One region of the Nocardia sp. NPDC003693 genome, then DNA from elsewhere that is predicted to be linked to it. Evidence: riboswitches for the same ligand, from Rfam matches in the RefSeq annotation. Region 1 holds a riboswitch; each other region holds the start of a gene.
The links. A riboswitch is a leader RNA that binds a small molecule or an ion and turns the genes downstream of it on or off. The one in region 1 is predicted to bind cobalamin.
Positions count from the first base shown of each region.

Region 1 (4,913 bases):
TCGGTCATGGTGCGCTCGATGGTCTGGAAGTCCGCGACCGCCAGCTCCGCGGCCGCGATGCGCCGATCGTCGGGGCGATTCGCGCTCATGAGCAGGGTGTTGGTGAACTCCTCGAGGTATTCCGGCAGCGCGTCGCGCGGAATACCCAGGGAGCCACTGAGATCGATGACGAGCTGGGTGGCGTCGATGCGCGCGGGCTCGCCGTCGCGGGTGCGGCGCAGCGACGACTCGTCGATGCACCAGCTGTCCAGGGACAGCACCTCGGCGCGGAAACCGTATTCGGTCAGGCCGTCATCGGAGTGCAGTACGTAGACGCCGGGGGTCAACTCGACGGGGTGCACGAACCGCTCGTGGCAGAACTCGGCCAGAATCTTGGTCGCGATTCTTCTCTCGTAGGTCTGCCAGAACGCGGATAGGGATGCGGAAGCTTCGGGGCTGGTCAAAGCACTACCTTCTCAGGAGTTCGCGAGCTGGAAGTCGGTCGCCAGGGACCGGCCGTTGTCCGTGAGCCGAATGAAATCGGCACGGGTGCAGTAGCTCAGGCGGGCGATCTTGTCGGCCACCGGGAAATCACCCGCGACCTGGAAGCCGACCGCGGCGTTGAGCTTCTGCACGTGCAGGTTCCGGTGATCCGGCTCGACCACGACCCGTTCGGCGCCGCACTCGAAGAAGGCGGTGCGCATGATGTGCAGCATGACGTTGCCGGTGAAGCCCGGCAGCCTGCGCTCGCTGTTGGACACCAGCAGGTGCATGCCGATGTCACCGGCCGCGTGCTCGTATCCGGTGCCCGGCTTGGCCAGATCACTGGTCTGCGGGTTGTACAGCTCGAACAGGAACTGCGGCTCGTCCTCGAAAGCGCCGATCCACATACCGAATCGCGGATCCGGGTCGGACTTGGCGACGCGGATCAGATCCTCGACGTCGGCCGGGGTGCTCTCGAGCATGCCCCAGTACGCCGACTTGGGGTGGATGAGCCACCGATGAGCGGTCTCGGTGTCACGTTCGATATCGATGGGCCGGGCGGTCAGCTCGTAAACAGCTGGTTCGGCAACTCCATCGGTACCCGGACTCGTCTCGGGACGAGCAACCACCATCAGAAACCCTCTCGCAGATCCACATTCGCGAGTTAGGGTAACCTATTTTATTAGGGTGGGCTAACCCGAAAATCGCAGCGGGTCTCTCGCAACACGCGAGCAATAGCGGCAGGCTTTCAGCATCTACGGCCGGCCGCGGGGCGTAACCGCTGATCAGCGTACACTTACGTAGTAAACGTAGCCTAACCTCATCCGATTTAGGTTAGGCTAGCGTAACGCAGATCTCAGAGCCAGCCGATTGCCGGGCCGGGCCGGGATTTCCGGACCCGCCGCCGGTTTCTCAGGCGCTCAGCGGCGCCGCGGTGACCCGGTAGCCGAGATTGGTCAGCACCTCGGTCGTCGCCTTGGCGAAATTGAGGGTGATGAAGTGCAGACACGGCGCGCCCTCGTCGATGAGACGCTGCGCCATTTCGGTCGCGATCTCGATGCCCTCGGCGCGCACCGCGGCCCTGTTCTCTTCGGGCCCATCCCCCGCCGCGCGCCGCAACCGCGCCAGCACGGCGGGCGGGAGCTCGCGGCCGGACAGCTCCACCGCGCGCTGCACCGTGCGCAGCGAGGTGATCGGCATCAGCTCGGGAATGATCGGCTTCGCGCCCTCGACCGGGTCGTGCGCGGCCACCCGATCCCGCAGTCGCAGATAGTGCTCGACGTCGAAGAACATCTGGGTGATCGAATAGTCGGCTCCGGCGCGGAGTTTGGCGACCAGGTGCGCGGTATCGGTGGCCAGGTCCGGTGAGCGGTGATGGCCCTGCGGGAACGAGGCCACCCCGACCTTGAAATCGCCGAGATCGCGCACGATGCGCACCAGTTCCTCGGCGTACTCCACACCGTCGGGGTGCCGCTCCCACGCCCCGAGCGGATCGCCCGGCGGATCACCGCGCAGCACCAGGATGTCGCGGATGCCGCAGTCGGCGTACGAACCGACCAGGGCGCGCAGTTCGGCGATGCTGTGGCCGACCGCGGTCAGGTGCGCCACCGGCAGCAGGGTGGTCTGCTGGGCGAGCTGGCCGGTGATGCGGGCGGTGCGGTCCTTCGTGGAGCCGCCGGCCCCGTAGGTCATGGAGACGAAGGCCGGGTGCATGCGCTCGAATTCCCGGACCGTGCGCCACAGCCGGGCCTCGCCGGCGGCGTCACGCGGCGGATTGAACTCCACCGAGAAGGGCACTCGCGCACCGGAATGGATGCGCAGGTTCTGCACGACCGAGGCGCGCGCGGCGGCCAGGGGCGCGACGCGGGCGGTGCGTTCGATCGGCGCGCGGCCGGGCACGGCCGCGAATGTATTGTCCGGGTTCGTCATTGGTGAGCTCCATGGTCAGCATGCCGATGGCCACCTCATCGCGAGTGCACGCTGAAAGGAGCCCATGATGTGGCGTCGTGTGACGCCCGGTTCCGCTCGGCATGCCACCCGGTCCACGAGGCGACAACCGCCGGACACGACGTATCCGGCACAACGGGCAGGTCTTCGGACTCGTGGGCATCGACCCGTGACCCGGGTCGGCCCCGGCGCTCGTGCCGGGGCTGGTCCTATCGGCCATCGCTTCCCGGGCAACGCGCCCAGCGCGGAATGACGGCTGTCGTTCCCACTCACCGCTGCGGGACAGTCCCGGATTCCCACCGGGTTCCCTCTCGCCCCGCGGCGCGCGAACGCGCCACCGGGCTTCGACGCCTTCGGACGGATCAGGGGCTCCTCGATACCGCCTCCGGCGAACCAGCTGCGCAGGCGAATATAGCGAAGTGGTACCGCCGCCGACAACCACACCCCTTCCCGGCGCGTCCCGGCGTCGCCCGGCCGCGTGTCACGGCGCCGACGCGCCCGGACGGCCGCGTAGTCTGCGTCCGTTCCGAAGCCGCTGATCAGACCCTGGAGAAGCCATGAATTGGGAAGCGTGGCAAGAAAGTTGGGATCGCGGACCTGCCGACGCTGTTGCGCCCCGGCGGGCTGCTCGTCAACGCCGATCACATGCCCGACCCGGGGACCCCGCTACTGAACGAGCTGGACGAGCGGATCCAGCGCGGACATCAGGAGCGTGTGCGCTCGGAGGGCGTGCCGGATTGGGAACGGTGGTGGGCGAGCATCGCCGACGATTCCCGGCTGAGCAACGAACTGGCCGCCAGTCGCGCCATCCTGGACAACCGGCAGCAGGGCGTTCCGCAGACCCTGGACTGGCATCTCGACCGTGTCCGCGCGGCGGGGTTCACCGAAGCCGGGGTGGCGTGGCGCTCGATCACCGACGCGGTGCTCGTGGGCGTGCGCTGAGGCGCGGGGCCGCACCGGTTTCCACGCGCGCCGCCCGCGCGCTCATTACCGCGCAATTACGGTTTCCTCACTGTTAGCTCGTGACTCCTATCCGGCGGAGTGCACTCCTTCACATTCACGGAAGTGGCGGCATCGAATCACGGTATCGCCAGCAAACTTCCAGGACACGCCCGCCGTGTGCTTCGCCAGGACAGCGCCGACTCCCGGGGTTAGTATTCCGTCCCGTCGGTAACCCCCAATTTGCCTAATTGAAGGCGGTTTTCATGACAAGTACCGTGCCGCAACCGGTGGCACTGGGCGACGAGGCCGCTCGGACACTCGCCAATGCCACCAAGACCGTTCCGCAGATGGAGTCGATCACCCCGCGGTGGTTGGTCCATCTGCTGAGCTGGGTGCCGGTGGAAGCCGGTATCTACCGGCGCAATCGGGTGACGCACGAGCAGACCGTCGACATCAAGTGCGACAACTACGACGAGTCCCCGCTGCCGGAGACCTTCATCGACTACGAGAAGGATCCGCGCGAGTACCGGCTCAAGGCCGTGCACACGATTCTCGACGTGCACACCCGGGTCTCGGACCTGTATTCCAGCCCGCACGACCAGATCTCCCAGCAGCTGCGCCTGACCATCGAGGCCATCAAGGAGCATCAGGAAGGCGAGCTGATCAACAGCCCCGACTACGGGCTGATCGCCAATACGCCGAAGAAGCAACGGATCTCGACCATCGCGGGCCCGCCCACGCCCGACGACCTGGACAATCTCATCGCCAAGGTCTGGAAGGAGCCCGGCTTCTTCCTCACCCATCCGGAGGGCATCGCGGCGTTCGGGCGAGAGTGCACGCGGCGCGGTGTGCCGCCGCCGACGGTGAGCCTGTTCGGCTCGCAGTTCATCACCTGGCGCGGGATTCCGATCATCCCCTCGGACAAGGTCCCGGTGACGGGCGGCAAGACGACGTTCCTGCTCATCCGCCCGGGCGCGGAGCGACAGGGCGTGGTCGGGCTGTACCAGCCGGGCCTGGCCGGTGAACAGGGCCCGGGCCTGTCGGTGAAGTTCATGGGAATCGACCGCAGTGCCATTGCCTCGTATCTGGTGTCGCTGTACTGCTCGCTGGCGATCCTGACCGACGACGCGGTGGCCGTGCTCGAGGGCGCAGAGGTGAACAGGTTCCATGACTATGCACCGACCTACCGCTGATCTGCCCGCTCCCCCGGAACCGGTGGCCGCCACCGGTTCCGAGTGGAGCGCGCTGCTCCCGGACGAGGCGACGCTGAATCGCCTTGCCGGGGAGTTCTTCTCGGCGCTGCCGTCGGCGGCGCCGGGCCTCGGGGGGTTGGGCGTCGCGGGGCTGAGCACCCCGGCCCCGGAGCCGCCGCCGATCCCGTATGTTCCGGGCGCGCCGAGCACCCCGGCGGGGCCGTCCGGCGTTCCCGGATCGCCGGGGGCACTGCCCTCGGCCGCGTCGGCCCCTGTGGCCGCTCCCCTGTCGGCGGCGGGGGCGAGCTCGCTCCCGCACGCACCGGACCCGGCCGTGCCGAGCGGCGGTGCGGTGTCGGAAGGCGCTGT
Region 1 covers NZ_JBSFNO010000007.1:165,193-170,105, forward strand. The annotation lists gene ACWDOP_RS11440 (IucA/IucC family protein) at 1-443, opposite strand, end outside; gene ACWDOP_RS11445 (GNAT family N-acetyltransferase) at 456-1,094, opposite strand; gene ACWDOP_RS11450 (methylenetetrahydrofolate reductase) at 1,375-2,391, opposite strand; cobalamin riboswitch at 2,551-2,719, opposite strand; gene ACWDOP_RS11455 (hypothetical protein) at 3,055-3,351, shown strand; gene ACWDOP_RS11460 (family 2A encapsulin nanocompartment shell protein) at 3,615-4,544, shown strand; gene ACWDOP_RS11465 (family 2A encapsulin nanocompartment cargo protein cysteine desulfurase) at 4,519-4,913, shown strand, end outside.

Region 2 (4,913 bases), on a different contig from region 1:
GCGAATCACTGGTCATGGTCTGGCCGTAGAAGTAGTCGAGACTGTAGTTCCACCAGCCGATGTGCGACAGCGCGGCCTTGCCGCTGACCTGGGAGAAGTAGGTGTCCGCCGGCACCGATTCGAGCTTTATCGTGATGCCCGCGGCCTTGGCCTGCTCGGCGAACAGCGTCGCGGATTCCAGCATGCCGGGGAAGCCGTCGGCGGTGGGCAGGGTGACGGTGAGATTCTCCTTGCCCGCCGCCCGCAGCAGCTCGCGCGCCTTCCGCGGATCGTAGGCGCGCTGGGGCAGATCGGCGTCGTAGAAGGGCGCGCCCCTACCGTAGATGTCGTTGCCGAGTTCGGCGTAGCCGTAGTACACCGAATCCACCATGGCCTGCCGGTCCACCGCCAGCCGCATGGCCTGGCGCACCCGCACGTCGTCGAACGGCGCGGTGTCCACGCGCATCTGGAACGCGCCCATGAGACCGGCCGGCGGGGTGACCACCGTGATGTCGCTGTCCCCGGACAGGTTTCGCGCCTGCAGATACGAGATCTCGTGCACCACATCGGCTTCCCCGGACAGGAAGGCGTTCACCCGGGCCTCGGTCTCGGCGATCTGGATGATCTCCACCTCGTCCAGGAAAACCTGCCCGTCCCAGTACTTCTCGTTGCGCCGCAACAGGGTCCGGTCGCCCGGAGACCACTTGACCAGCGCGAACGGCCCGGTGCCCACCGGCAGCACCGACCCGTCGATGACGCCGGTGCCGTCCTTGACGATGTAGCAGTACCAGCCCGCGAGCACCGAACCGAAGTCCGCCAGCGGCGTTTTCATCTGCACCGTCACCACGAGATCGCTCTCGGCGCGGGTGCGCGACATGTCGACCGCGGAGAGATCGCCCGAGGAGTTCCGGGCCGGGTCGAGCATGCGCTGGAAGCTCCACAGCACATCGCGCGCGGTCAGCGGGGAGCCGTCGCTGAACAGCACGCCCGGCCGCAGCGTGATGCGCCATTGGCTGCCATCGGCATTCGGCACGACCGACTCCGCCAGCCGGTAGCGCAGCGTCAGGTCGTTGTTGTAGGCGACGAGCTTGTCCCAGACGTTCTTGGACACCGCGCCGCCGGCCGAACTCCCGGCCTGATGCGGATCGAGCACGTCCGCGCTCGCCGAGCGCCCGGCGATCACCGTCCGCAGGCGGCCGCCCGGCCGGGGCGGGCCCGAGGCCGCGGTGCGTGCACCGGTGTCCGAGCCGCAGCCCGCGAGAACGCCCGACGTGCCGAGCAGGACGGCCCCGAGCGCGCCCGCGCTGCCGAGCAGGAATGTGCGGCGGCCGACATCCGGCCGTCGCGGTGTGTAGTTGTTCATCAATCCTCGTTGGTGTGATCCCGATACCGCGGGCGCAGGTATCCTGGCTCCCGGATCGACACACCCCGCCGGCCTTCCAACCTGGGCAGGTCGTGACCATATTTCGGCGGATTGCTCCCCGGTGACAGTTGCGGGACAGCCCCGGATTCACACCGGTGTTCCCTACGCCGGGTACCGACCCTACGGGACGGACCGGGCGCGCGGGGGACGCCCGCCGGACGGGCGGCAGCGGCTCGGTCGCGCCGCCGGGCGCGGCTATTCGACCACGGCGGGCGCCGCGCAGCTGTCCGGAACCGCGACGAGCGAGCAGGTCACCGGGTACCGCGTGGGCTTGTAATCGCTCGGGACTCCGCCGCGCGCGGTGATGTCGCGGTAGGCGGCGACACCGTCGGTGGGATGGCGGGTCAGGCTCGGATCGTGCTGGGCGTCAACGGTGTACAGGCCGAAGCGGGCGGAATAGTCGCCCCATTCGTAGTTGTCGGTGAGGCTCCAGTAGTTGTAGGAGACCACGTCGACGCCGTCCGCTTTGGCGCGCTGCAGCCAGTAGACGGTGTCGCGCAGATGATCGCCGCGGGTGTAGCCGTCGTCGCGACCGCCGTCCGGGCCGGTGGCCAGACCGTTCTCGATCACGCGAATGGGCTTGCCGGGGAACCGCGCCGCGATGTGGCGGAGCACGTAGTAGATGCTCTCCGGGGCCTGGGTGCTCTTCCAGAACTCCCCGGTCGCGCCGTACGCGGCGGACAGGTCGGTGACCGAGGTGGAGTAGTAGTGATCCACGCCGATGAAGTCCAGGCTCTCGCGCATCTGTTCCGGGAACAGCTGCTCCAGCCACGACTGCACGCCCGGGATCGGGATGTACGCCAGGTTGGAGGAGACCTGCGCGTCCGGCTGTACGGAGTGGATGTGGCGGTAGATGTCCCGGTGCGCGGCGACGATGCCGGACACCATCGCGCCCGCGTTCTCCGGGCGCAGACCGCCGTACATGAGCTCGCGCCGGACGTATTCGGTCGGCTCGTTGAAGGTGATCCACAGCGGGCGCGCCCACGCGTAGCGATCGACCACCCGCCGCGCGAAATCGACCAGTTCCGAGGACATCTCGGGTCGATTCCAGCCGCCGCGATCCACCTCCCATCCGGGATGGACCCAGTGGTTCAGGGTGATCATCGGCCGCATGCCGGAGCCCACGATCCGCGCGATGACCGCGTCGTAGAACGCCCACCCCGCCGGATCATCGCTCCCCGGAACGGTTTCCACGCGCGACCACTCGACCGAGGTGCGATAGATCCCCACCCCCAGACTCCGCGCCCGCTCGATGTCGGCCGCGTAGTTGTGGAAGAAGTCGACCGAGTTGCCGATGGGCTCGCGCACCCGGCCCTGATCCCCGTACCGCAGCCAGTTGCTGTCGGGGCTGTAGCCCTCGGACTGGAATCCGGACTGCGCGACACCGAACTCGAAGTCGTCGCCGAGCCCCGGCACATCCGCACCCGCCGGCCCGGCGCCCACCACGGTCATCGTCGCGATCGAGAAGGCCGCGGCCACCCCCGCCGTACACAGTTTCGACCACCGCTGCCGCACTTCGATCCTCCGGTCCACCGAGCTCTACCGATACACCGATGCATCCGGATGCATCGGTGTACGCGGAAGTATGCTGCGCGCCCGCGATGTGCGCCAGGGATCGCGAACAAGATTCCGGTACAGGCGAATCCCGGTGCGCGCGCTCAGCCCCGATCGGCCGGGGTCGCCGACGGCTGCAGCAGGCGTTCCTCGAGTGCCGCCACCTGGGCCGCGACGCGTTCGTGCTCGGCGAGGTGCACCAGATCCGCGAACGCGCGATCGACACCGGAGTCGGCGATGGCGCGTTCACAGCGACGGGCCAGCTCGTGCCGATCGGTACCGGGCGGCACCGTGGGCTGCAGGGTGAGCTCGGCGATAACGCCCCGCGAGCGCAGGACACGGCGGATCGAGTCCGCCATCGTGTCGATGCCGACGAACGCGGGGACCGTGGAGACCGCGCCGTCGGCGTCGAGGTAGCGCAGCTGGATCGGCTGCACCGGCGTGCCGGTGTCCACCGCGGCCTGGAACAGCGCGGGCCGCAGGTGACCGTGGGCGCGACCGCACCAGGTGGTGCCCTCGGGGAAGATGCCGACGCGCTCGCCCGCGCGCAGGCGGGACGCGATCTCACCGATCACGCCGGGCAGGGCGCGCAGGCGTTCGCGTTCGATCGGGATGACGCGGACCTTGCGGGCGACCGCGCCGAGCACCGGCCAGTCGATGAGGTCGGCGCGGGCGACGAAGGAGGTCGGCTCCACCGCGGACAGCGCCATGACATCGGTCCAGCCGATGTGCGGGGCAACCACGAGGACCCCGCTCGGGGTGTCGCCGGGTGCCCGATTGTCGATCACGCGGACGCGAATTCCACAGCAGTGCAGCAGTGTCCGCGCGTAGCGGCTCTGCAGGGCCGGACGGCGGCGGCGCGGGGTGAGCACGTGCGCCAGCGGGAACGAGGCCAGCACCGCACCGAAACCGACGATGCGGGCGGCCATCAGCAGCACGCTCGCCTCGGGTGCGGTGCGCACGCACTCGGGACCGCAGGGGCTGTGCGGCATCCACGCGTGGGCGCCGGATTCAGCGGGCGGACAAGACAATCCGGCCGTTCCGGTGGAAAGCAGGGCAGGCATCATGATTCATCACCGGGCATCCATACTGGCGACCGCGGACTGCAGGCGCTCCAGGTAACGGGTATTGACGGTCGAAAGCCCCAGCAGCGCCACGAAATCCGCGACCGCGAAGTCGGGGTCGTGCGCCGGTTCGCCGCAGATCTGCGCGTTGAGGCGCAGGTAGCCGTTCATCAGCGCGGGCAGCTTGGGGCGCGCCGGCGGCTCGATCTCGTCGAGGGTGCGGCCCTCGACGACGACCGGGTTGTACGGGCGCACACGGCGTTCCGGCTCCAGGCCGTGCTTGCGCAGGATCAGGTCGCGCACCCCGCGCACGTTCGCGCCGGGCCGATCGCCGGGCTCGGGAACCATCGGGACCGAGACGCAGCCCATGATCCACTCGTAGCCGGTGAGCTGGATGTAGTGCAGGATGCCCGCCCACATCAGGGTCAGCACCGAGCCGTTGCGGTGATCGGGCACCACGCAGGCGCGGCCCATCTCGACCATCCGGTTGCCGACCGGATCCAGTGCGCCCAGGTCGAATTCGGTGGCGGTGTAGTAGCCGCCGGCGGCGGTCACCTTGTCCGGGGGCAGCATACGGTAGCAGCCGACGAACTGATCGGTGAGTTCGTCGCGAACCAGCAGGTGGTCGCAGTGATCGTCGAAGCGATCGGCGTCCAGGCCGGCCGGGTTGGCGGGGATGGCGAAACCCGGCTCGTTGGCGAACACCTGGTAGCGCAGCCGCTGGGCGGCCTCGCGATGCTCCGCATCGGAGGAAACGACCAGGGAGTATTGCGAACGGCTCTGGGTGCGGGGCGGTTCCGGGCGCGAGAGGGGGGCAGACGCTGCGGGGAGCAGGCTGGACTTCGACACTGCCGTGCTGGTCATGCTGTTGATCAAGCCAGGCTCAGACTGCG
Region 2 covers NZ_JBSFNO010000011.1:161,650-166,562, forward strand. The annotation lists gene ACWDOP_RS15215 (ABC transporter substrate-binding protein) at 1-1,342, opposite strand, end outside; cobalamin riboswitch at 1,377-1,535, opposite strand; gene ACWDOP_RS15220 (family 1 glycosylhydrolase) at 1,598-2,854, opposite strand; gene ACWDOP_RS15225 (lysophospholipid acyltransferase family protein) at 3,061-4,020, opposite strand; gene ACWDOP_RS15230 (GNAT family N-acetyltransferase) at 4,030-4,884, opposite strand.
Region 2: linked by a shared signal. The riboswitch ahead of ACWDOP_RS15215 (ABC transporter substrate-binding protein) and the one ahead of ACWDOP_RS11450 (methylenetetrahydrofolate reductase) in region 1 are both predicted to bind cobalamin.

Region 3 (4,913 bases), on a different contig from region 1:
GTCTCGTGGCCGCGCTCCTCGATGAACTGCTTGAAGCGCTTCAGGTCGCCCTGTACGCGGCGGTCCAGAACGCCGAGTTTGTCGCCGACGTTCTCGACGAAGCCCTCCGGGTCGATGTCCATCTGGGTGATCACGCGGGTCGTGGTGTCGTCGATGCGGTGGAAGGTCACCACGCCGGCGTGCTCGGGGCCGCTGTCGGAGCGCCACGCGATGCGTTCCTCGGGGTGCTGTTCGACGATGGTGGCGTCGAATTCCCTTTCCACCGGACCGAAGTGGACCTTCCAGTGGGTGTGGGTGCTGTCGATCTGGTCGACGCGCTCGACACCCTCCATGAAACGCGGGAAGGACTCGAACTGGGTCCACTGGTTGTAGGCGGTGCGGATCGGCACGTTGACGTCGGTCGATGCGGTAACGGTACCCATGGGGGACCTCGCTTCCTGTGTCACGGATGCCGAGGTTCGGCATCAACCGCGTGCTACCCCGGGGGTTCACACGCAAACACGGGGGCGGTGTCAGCGGGCGCGTTCGGCGCGTTCGAGGCGGGTGAAGGCCTCGGCGGGGGTCAGGGGGTCCGCACCGAGGAAGCCGGGGGCGGTGTACTCCAGGAGGTGGGATTCGGCGAGGCCGCCGATGTCGATGGGGGTGAAGCCCGCGTCGCGGATCAGTTCGGTGACAACGTCTTTGGCGAGTTCGTCGTCGCCGGCGAAGAACATGGCCACCGGATCGGCCAGGCCGGCCTGGCCCTGCCTGCCCAGGCGCAGCAGGTCGCCGGCCAGGAAGTGATTGAACGCCTTCACTATTCGCGCGCCGGGCAGGCGTTGCTGTTGCAGCTGACTGCCGGTCAGGCCGGCGGGCAGCTCGATCGGCACGATGTCGGTGAGGGTGAAGATCATGGGGTTGGTCGGATCGATGACGATCTTGCCGGTGAGATCGAGGCCGTGGGCGAGCGCGACGTCGGCGACCCGGTCGAACGGCACCGCCAGCACGATCACGCGGCCGTGGTCGATGGCGTCGGTGACAGACCCCGCCCGCCCACCGGCCCCCAGCGCGGCGTCCGCCGCCCGCTCGGGGTCGCGCCCCGCGAACAGGACGTCGTGCCCCGCGCCGCCCAGCAGCCTGCCGACCGCCGACCCGACCGCGCCCGATCCGATCACTCCGATTCTCACCCGAACCCCCTGGTCCGTAGCCGTGGTGGCAAGTCCGGTGGTCCGCTCCCGAAGGAACGGACATTCCGGTCTCGATGCACCGAAGGTAGGTCGCCCCTACCCCCTGCTACCTCACCCATACCGGGTGAATGCCCCCGCCGGGGGGCGCGGGGGAGCATCACCGTCGAAGCGGCACCGCACCGACCTCGACCCGGACCTACTTCACCCCGATCGGCTTGCCGAAGAACGAGCCGAGCGTCTCGCCGAGGGTCTGGCCCAGCAGACCCAAACCCTCGGGATTCGTTGCCATCAGCGGGGTGTCGGAGACAGCGCACCCGGGGGCGGCGGGCTTGCCGTCGAGGCGGTCGCGCAACCACAGCAGTGCCGTGGTGGAGCCGGAGATCTCGGTGGTCACGTGCTCGCCCAGATGCTCGCGCGTGTACTGGACGCGCGCGGCCGGGTCCTGGCAGTAGGTGTCGACCAGGGTGTTGACCGGTCCGACCGGAATCAGCTCGTCGGGATTGGCCTGCCAGATGAACATCGGCATGTCCGGGGTGGCCTTGCCCATCCGGGTGCGGTCGAGGGTGTCGCGCACGATCGGATTGCGCATCGGATCGCCCTCGGGCACCCGCAGCATGCCCTTCATGTTCGCGAAGGGGAACAGCGCGGTGTTGTACTGCACGCACAGCCCGCCCTTGACGACCTGCAGCGTCTGTCCGAGCAGGTCCAGGTTGCTGTTGAGCAGCGCCCCGAACTCCGGGTACTCGCGGCCGAGACCGATGACGGCGGAGAAGATCATGCCCGCCCAGATCTGACCGTTGCCGATGTCGAGCAGGGGACCGAAGTCGGCGGGCACGCCGCCCTCGGCCGTGCCGACCACGTTGAGTTCGGGTGCGTAGGAAGCCTTCAGCTCGGCGGCGTGCCCGGTCGCGATCGCGCCGCCGGAGTAGCCGTACATGCCGATCCGGGTGTCCGGAGCCAGCCGCATCGGCTCGAAGTCCCGGGCGGCGCGAATCCCGTCGAGGGTGATCCGCCCGGCCAGCGGCCCGGCGCCGAACGCGCTGTCGGGTCCCTGATAGTCGGGAATGACCACCGCCCAGCCCTGTTGGATGGCCGCCTGCGCGATGACGAACTCCAGCGGCGCGACGATCTGCCCGACGGCCGCGGCCGCCGACCACTGCTGCACCGCATAGGAGGGCGCGCAGTAGGCGGCCAGCGAATCCTCGGCCACCTGCATCGAGACGAGCTTGTCGGGTGCGGACCCGCGCGGTTTCAGCACCGTCGCGACGGCCGGAATCGCCTCGCCGCGAGTGTTGTTGGAGCGGAACGACACCTGCCAGGCATCGACGTTGAGCGGGATCACCCCGGCGTTGGCCACGTTGACCTGCCGCGCGGCGATGATCTCACCGGGCGCCTTGCTCGCCACCACCTCGGGGGACGGCCGATAGAAGCCCGGATCCAGTTCCGGGGGCACCGCGAACGCCGGTGCGGGCGCGACCGCGACGGGTGCGGACCCGCCCGGCTCGCCCGTTGCGGTCGCGGTGGTGAACGTGCCCGCCACCGCGGTGAATGCCAGGGCCGCCACGGCCACACGGCCCGGCAGCGACGCGCGCAGCGCCATAGGTCGACTCCATCTGCTCCATGTGAGACCACACTGACTCACATCGAAGGCAGATTATCTTGTACATCACTGTCTAGCAAGAGCCGTCCGAGACAGTGTGCCGCAGTGTTGCCGGTCTCCGTTCCGGCTGCCCCCTCATGGCGCCCGGAACGGAGACCGCGCGTGTCAGAGCAGCTTCCAGTCCTCGAGGCCGTCGTACAGCGGAAGGTCGCGGGCGAGCGTGGAGACCCGCCCGCGCAGCGCGTCGAGATCGGCTCCGCCCGCCAGTGCCGTGGCGATGATGTCGGCGACCTCGGTGAACTCGGCGTCGCCGGTACAGCGGGCAGGTCTTCGGACTCGGGGGCACCGGCCCCGTACGGGGTCCACCTACTGGCCGTCGCTTCCCGGACGCGGGGTCCAGTGCGTGTGACGGCGGTCGTTCCTGCTCACTGCTGCGGGGCAGTCCCGGATTCTCACCGGGTTCCCTCTCACCCGCGGTGGCGTCACCGCCGCGCGGGCTTCGACGCGCGCGATGGGGTCAGGGGCTCCGTGGGCCACATCGCGAGCGAACCAGCTGCGCCACCAGGATAGGCATCGGTGTTCAGTGGCCGGTGCCGGGGGCGTCGCGACCGCCCGGCTCGTGCGCGCCGCCGCGCGCGTAGGTCTCCTCGGGTTCGACGGTGATCACATCGACCACCGCGACCAGTCCGGTGGGAACCACCGCGGCGTCGAAGTGTTCGACGTTCGGGACGAACACCGCCGCGGCGCCGGTGCGGTCGACCGCGACCCGCAGGCGGTGCACCCACTCCTGGGTGTGGGCGTCGAACACCAGGATCTTGGACAGGTCGTACCCGAGCCGGGCCGCGGTGCTGCGGATCAGGCGCTCGTCCCACGGCTGCCGCCCGCCGGAGACGTCCTTGTTCAGGAAACCCAGGGCCTTGGGGCATTCGAACATCACCGGCACCCCCCACCCGAGGCGAGGGGCCGTGGATCCTCGTCGGCGCGCATGCGTTCCATGTCCGGTTCCTTCGGTGTGGATTCATCGAGTGCGCCTGTCGCGCCGAAGATTCGACAAATCGGACGAACCGCTCCGGCGCTGGTCGCTGTATCCAGCGTGCCGCCGCGACCTGCGGCGGACTCACACAATCTGTGGCAGTCTCGATACCGGGGAACCGCTTGAATCGAGGCCGTGATGAGTGAGGAATCGGCTGGAGTCGGCTCGCGAGTCGCGCAGGGCCGCAAGCTCCGGGGGTGGACCCAGGCCCGGCTGTCCATGGAGACCGGACTGTCCACCTCGTTGATCAGCGCCGTGGAACAGGGCCGGCGCGCGGCCACCCCGGCCTTCATCGCGGCGAGCGCGAAGGCCCTGCGCACCAGTACCGCCGAACTGCTGGGGCAGCCGTTCGCGCCGACCAGCGTGGAGGATCGGGAACTGCACGGCGCGATCGCGCTGCTGCGCAACGAACTCGCCGCCTACGACCTGGCCGACTCCGACATCGAGGTGCGCCCGCTCGCCGCGCTAGCCGACGCCGCCATCCGGGCCCGCCGGTACCGGCGCGACGCCGCCGCCCCCAAACTGGCCGCGCTGCTGCCCGCCCTGCTCACCGAAACCCGAGTCCTGGTGCACCGCAGCCACGGTCACGACCGCGATCGGGTGTTCGTCGTGCTGGCCGAGCTGTACTACAACGTGCGCAGCCTCGCGCACAAACTGGGCTACGTGGACCTGGCGGCCAGCGCCGTGGATCGAATGACCTGGGCCGCCACCGCGAGTGGGGATCCGCTGTGGATCGCGGCGAGCCGGTTCCATCGCGCGAGTCTGCTGACCAACGGCGGTGACTGGAAGACCGCGCTCGTTTTCCTGGAGCAGTGCCGCGCCGATCTCGAGGCCCTGCTGCGCGCGGGCACCGACGGAGATCTCATCGCCTGGGGCGGGCTGCATCTGCAGTCCGGGCTGGCGGCCGCGCGGGCCGGGAACCGGGACCTGGCCGATTCGCATCTGGCCGAGGCCGAGTCGACCGCCAAACGCATCGGGCACGATCGCGACGAGGTGCTGGTCTTCGGCCCGACCAACGCGGGCATCTGGTCCGTGGCGCTGGCGGTGGAGCTGATGGACGGCGGGGAAGCGCTGAAAAGAGCCGAGGGACTGTACATTCCGGCGGGCACCCCGC
Region 3 covers NZ_JBSFNO010000013.1:170,624-175,536, reverse strand. The annotation lists gene ACWDOP_RS17165 (SRPBCC family protein) at 1-422, opposite strand, end outside; gene ACWDOP_RS17160 (NADPH-dependent F420 reductase) at 513-1,166, opposite strand; gene ACWDOP_RS17155 (lipase family protein) at 1,363-2,766, opposite strand; partial or broken gene ACWDOP_RS17150 (serine hydroxymethyltransferase) at 2,932-3,078, opposite strand; cobalamin riboswitch at 3,071-3,256, opposite strand; gene ACWDOP_RS17145 (hypothetical protein) at 3,347-3,700, opposite strand; gene ACWDOP_RS17140 (helix-turn-helix domain-containing protein) at 3,938-4,913, shown strand, end outside.
Region 3: linked by a shared signal. The riboswitch ahead of ACWDOP_RS17150 (serine hydroxymethyltransferase) and the one ahead of ACWDOP_RS11450 (methylenetetrahydrofolate reductase) in region 1 are both predicted to bind cobalamin.

Region 4 (4,913 bases), on a different contig from region 1:
ACACCCTCTGAGCTGCGCGAACCCGTCCGCTCGAAAATAAGTGTCGCGCTCGGCAATTCGCTGTTAGCGTGGACCGCACACACCGACGAGAAAGGAATCGCAGCGATGACCGAGTACAGCATCCCCAGTCCCGCAGCGACTTTCGCCGTCGGCCTCGTCGCGCCGCCGGAACCGAGCACCGCGCCCGCCGCCGCCTTCGCGGAAAGCAGCCTCTAACCGGGCAGGCTTCCCGACCGAGGGCCGCACCGGGCGCACATGCCCAGGGAGCGGCCCTTTTTCATGCCCTCCCGCCGCGGGACGTAGCTCAACGGATAGAGCGCCTGCCTTGGGTGCAGGAGGGTGCGAGTTCGACTCTCGCCGTCCCGACGATCGCGATACACCGTGCTCCACGGAGCCCGGGCCAGTAGCTCGACACGGAAGAGCGCCTGCCTTGCACGCAGTCGGTTGCGGGTTCGAATCCCGCCTGGTCCACGCATGACGCGGCGCAGTGCTGTGCTGGTTCGGCACCCTGATTTTCACTCAGGACCACGTCGGTTCGATTCCGACCTGCGTCACCACAACTCCATACGGCCTCGTGCTCTGCCGGTCGGGCACCCTGATTCTCAGTCAGGACTACGCGGGTTCGACTCCCGTCGAGGTCACCACCCCCGGGACCACCCGGGGCGGGGAGAGGCAACCGGGCGGGGCCCGGGACCGCTTGCTAGGCGGATCGAGGCGGTGAAGCCTTGGGGATCGTGCCCTCGCCTCTCCGCGCATGCCGCGCACGCCGCGAATTCGGCTGTGCCGCAGGCGGTCTCACTGCGCCGGAATCAGAACCGGTCGATGCCCGCGAGCAGGACGGTCGCGCCGGAGATGACGACGCCGGTGACGAGGGTGGCAGCGCCGAGCCACACCGCGGCGATCAGGCGATTCGGGCGAACGGGGTCGGTGCCCAGCACCGAGAGGAAGAACCCGGCGGGCATCAGGATCGCCGCGGCCAGGACCGCGATCGCACCGCCGTTCGCCCAGCCGGGACTGGCGCCGGCGGCGTTGCCGAGCACGGCCAGGAGCAGGCCGAGCATCACCAGGACCCCGGCGTGCGCGTGCCCGGCGCGGAAGAAGGATTTCTGCAGTTCGTTGGTTTCCTGACCGCCGGTGACGACGCGGAGCAGGAACGTCCCACCGAAGGCGATGGTGGCGACGGAGATGATGGTGGCACCGAGAACAATGCTGATCAGGGGATCGATCAGGGTGGCGTACACGAGGACTCCCGCGGGTTCGTACACTTGATTGGATACTGTTACTACCCAATATTGGATAGTTCAAGTACCTAATGTCAAGGCGCCGAGCGAAGGAGACCCGCGTGCTCATGTCGGAGTTGGCGGCACGGACCGGCGTGCCGATCCCGACCGTGAAGTTCTACCTGCGCGAAGGGGTGCTGATGCCGGGCGAAGCCACCAGCGCCACCCGCGCGCGCTACGACGAGACGCACGTCCAGCGGGTCGCCCTGATCAAGGCGCTGTCCGGGCTCGGCCTGTCGATGGCTCAGATCCGCGCGATCGTCACCCTCATCGACGAGCCCGGCCGCCCCCTGCTCGACACCCTGGCCACCGCCACCGCCCTGCTGCCGCCCGCCGTCGACCCCGGCGAACCCGCCGAGTACCCGCGCGCCCGCGCCGCGCTCACCGCCCTCGGCCTCGCCGTCCCCGACGACTACCCGGCCGTGGCCCAGCTCGAGCACGCCCTCGCCGCCGCCGAGGCCGCCGGGATGCCGATGACCGAGGACCGCCTGCGCGCCTACGGCCCCGCCGTGCTGGCGATCGCCGAGTACGACATAGCCGAGATGCCCCTCGACTCCGCTTCCCGCGCAATCGAATACGCGGTACTGGGCACCGCCCTCTACGAACCGGTCATCGCGGCCCTGCGGCGCGTCTCGCACGCCGAACTCTCCGCCCGCCGCCTCGCACCGAAGCCGGACGGGCACGTCGAGTAGCACTCCCGGGCCACGCCCGTACCGGCCGGGAACTCCCCCTGGTCGCGCCGGCACGGGCCCCGGCGAACAACTCGGACCTCGAGCGCGGATCCGAGCGCGCCGGATCCGGCCGGGCCCGAGCGCTTCCCGCGCTCGCGCGTGATCTTGGTACAGTCCCTCCGCCGTGGTGTTCGGGAAACCGGTGTGAAGCCGGTGCGGCCCTCGCCACTGTGATCGGGAAGTGAACAGATCTGTCCGGACGGAGTGATCCGTCCGGGGCCACTGGGGTGCTCGCGCCCTGGGAAGGCCGATCGTTCACGCGGTATCCCGTCAGCCAGGAGACCGGCCACGGCAGGCAACACCCCATTCCACGAGGACCTGGAAGGCGGTCTCGGTGACCCCATCTGTTTTCGCGCGCCTGCGTACCGGCGCGCTGCTCGCCTGCGCGCTGATGCTGACCGGTTGCGGCGTACAGGCCGGACCCGCGGCCGACGGCGCGAACGCCGTCACCCGCGCCAACTGCGGCATCGACGTCGCCGTGCCAGGGCCGCCGCAGCGCATCTACGCCGCGTACCAGCCCTCCATCGAGATCGCGCACGCCCTCGGCGTCACCGATCGCCTGGCCGGGACCGCGTTCCTGGATTCGGCGGTGCTGCCGGAATACCAAGCCGCGCAGGCGAAATCCCCCTACGTGGAGAAGCTGCCGAGCCGGGACGAATTGCTGGCGCAGACACCGGATTTCGTGCTGTCGGGCTTCAACGGCGTGTTCGCCACGTCGTCGCAGAGCAGCGTCGGAACGCGGGCGAGCCTGCACGATCTGGGCGTGGAGACCTGGGTGCTGAGCCCACTGTGCCCGAGCGCGGACGGCCTCGCGGACGAGGCCATCGACCCCGCGACCGTGCGCTTCGACAACGTGTACGCCGACCTGCGGGACCTGGGCGCGCTGTGGGGCGCGTCCGAGCGCGCGGAGACCGTTGTCGCCGACCTGAGTTCGCGGATCGAGGCGGTGCGCGCGAAGGTCCAGGGCGCGGCCCGGCCGACGGTCGCGGTCGTCACGCCCAAGGACGACGGCTCCTACACCGTCGCGGGCGGCATCGATTTCGTCAGCCGGATCATCGAGGCCGCGGGCGGGGTCAACGCCTTCGCCGACCTCACCGAACGCCGCAACGTGCAGATCGGCGCGGAGCAGCTCATCGCCCGCGATCCCGACATCATCCTGACCAGCCTGTGCTGTAAGGCGAGCTACGTGCGCGCCGACGCGCAGCCGCAAGTGGACAAGCTCACCGGCAATCCCGCCTTCGCCAATCTGAAAGCCGTGCGCGCGAAAACGGTGCACCCGTTCCTGTTCGCCGATCGCGCCGCCGGGGTGCGCATCGCGTACGCCACCGAACTCGTCGCCGGACTGATCCACCCGGATCTGTTCGCGCGGTGATCGGCACCGTGCGCGGCGCCGGCCTGCTTGTTGCCGGGGCCGCGCTGGCCGCGACCTGCGCGGGCTCCATGCTGATCGGGACGCACCCGCTCGATCTGGCCGACGTGCTCGCGGCGTTCACCGATTTCCGGGGCGGCGACACCGACCGGATCGTGCGCTACATCCGCCTGCCGCGCACGCTGGCCGGGCTGCTGGCGGGCATCGCGCTCGCCCTCGCCGGGGCCGTCATGCAGGGTCTGACCCGCAACCCCCTGGCCGGTCCGGGCCTGCTCGGCATCAACGCCGGCGCGTCACTGGCGATCGTGCTCGCCATGGCGGTTGTCGGACTGAGCTCGGCGGCGGGCCTGGTGTGGTTCGCGTTCGTGGGCGCGGCGGTGGCCGCGGTGTTCGTATACACCCTGGGCTCCTTGGGATTCGGCGGCGCGACGCCGGTGAAGCTGGTCCTGGCCGGGGCCGCGTTCACGGCCCTGTGCGGGTCGATCACCACGGCGATCACCCTGCTGGACCGCACCACGTTCGACAACTTCCGCTTCTGGGTGGTCGGCTCGCTCACCCGGGCGAGCCTCGAATCCCTGTGGGCCGTACTGCCTTTCCTGGCCGTCGGCGCGGCGCTCACGGTCGCGGTGGCGCGTTCGCTCAACGCCCTCGCCATCGGCGACGACATGGCGCGCACGCTCGGCACCCGCCCGGTCGTGGTCCGCGGTCTCGGTGCGCTGAGCGTGGTGCTGCTGGCGGGCTCGGCGGTGGCGATCGCCGGTCCGATCGCGTTCATCGGCCTGGTGATTCCGCATATCGCCCGCGCGTTCGCCGGGCACGACTATCGCTGGGTGTTGGTCTGGTGCGCGCTGCTCGGACCGACCCTGCTGCTGTTCGCCGACATCGCCGGCCGGGTGCTGGCCCAGCCGCAGGAGATCCAGGTCGGCATCATCACCGCCTTCGCGGGATCGCCGTTCTTCCTGTACCTCGTGCGCAACCGGAAGGTGGCGACCCTGTGACACGACTCGAACCGAGCGTATTGCCCGGGGGCACAGTACTGTTGCGCTCGCCCGGACAGCGGGTGGTCATTCGGGTCCAGCGCCGCTCGGCCCTGCTCACCGTGGCCCTCACGTCCGCCGCCCTGCTCGTGGCGGCGTGGTCTCTCACCGTCGGGCACTACCCGCTGACCGTCGCCGACGTGCTGCGGGTGCTGGGCGGCGGCGGCACGCTGATCGAGTACGACGTGGTGGTGGCCGATCGCCTCCCCCGGGTGCTGACCGGCCTGGGCACGGGCGCGGCGTTCGCGATCTCGGGCGCGATTCTGCAGCGCGTCGCCACCAACCCCCTGGTCAGCCCCGAGATCATCGGCATCAATACCGGCGCGTCCCTGGGTGCGCTGGTGGTGAGCGTCGTGCTCGGCGGATCGGGCCTGGGCCTGGTCGGCGGCGCGCTCGCCGGGGCCTTCGCGGCCATGGCGCTGATCCTGGCGGTGGCGACCAAGGACGGGCTCGACGGCTACCGCCTGGTCCTGGTCGGCATCGGGGTCACGGCCAT
Region 4 covers NZ_JBSFNO010000013.1:90,607-95,519, forward strand. The annotation lists gene ACWDOP_RS16750 (SDR family oxidoreductase) at 1-11, shown strand, start outside; tRNA gene ACWDOP_RS16755 (tRNA-Pro) at 294-366, shown strand; tRNA gene ACWDOP_RS16760 (tRNA-Ala) at 398-471, shown strand; tRNA gene ACWDOP_RS16765 (tRNA-Glu) at 482-557, shown strand; tRNA gene ACWDOP_RS16770 (tRNA-Glu) at 569-644, shown strand; gene ACWDOP_RS16775 (hypothetical protein) at 810-1,265, opposite strand; gene ACWDOP_RS16780 (MerR family transcriptional regulator) at 1,343-1,972, shown strand; cobalamin riboswitch at 2,120-2,316, shown strand; gene ACWDOP_RS16785 (ABC transporter substrate-binding protein) at 2,346-3,383, shown strand; gene ACWDOP_RS16790 (FecCD family ABC transporter permease) at 3,380-4,378, shown strand; gene ACWDOP_RS16795 (FecCD family ABC transporter permease) at 4,441-4,913, shown strand, end outside.
Region 4: linked by a shared signal. The riboswitch ahead of ACWDOP_RS16785 (ABC transporter substrate-binding protein) and the one ahead of ACWDOP_RS11450 (methylenetetrahydrofolate reductase) in region 1 are both predicted to bind cobalamin.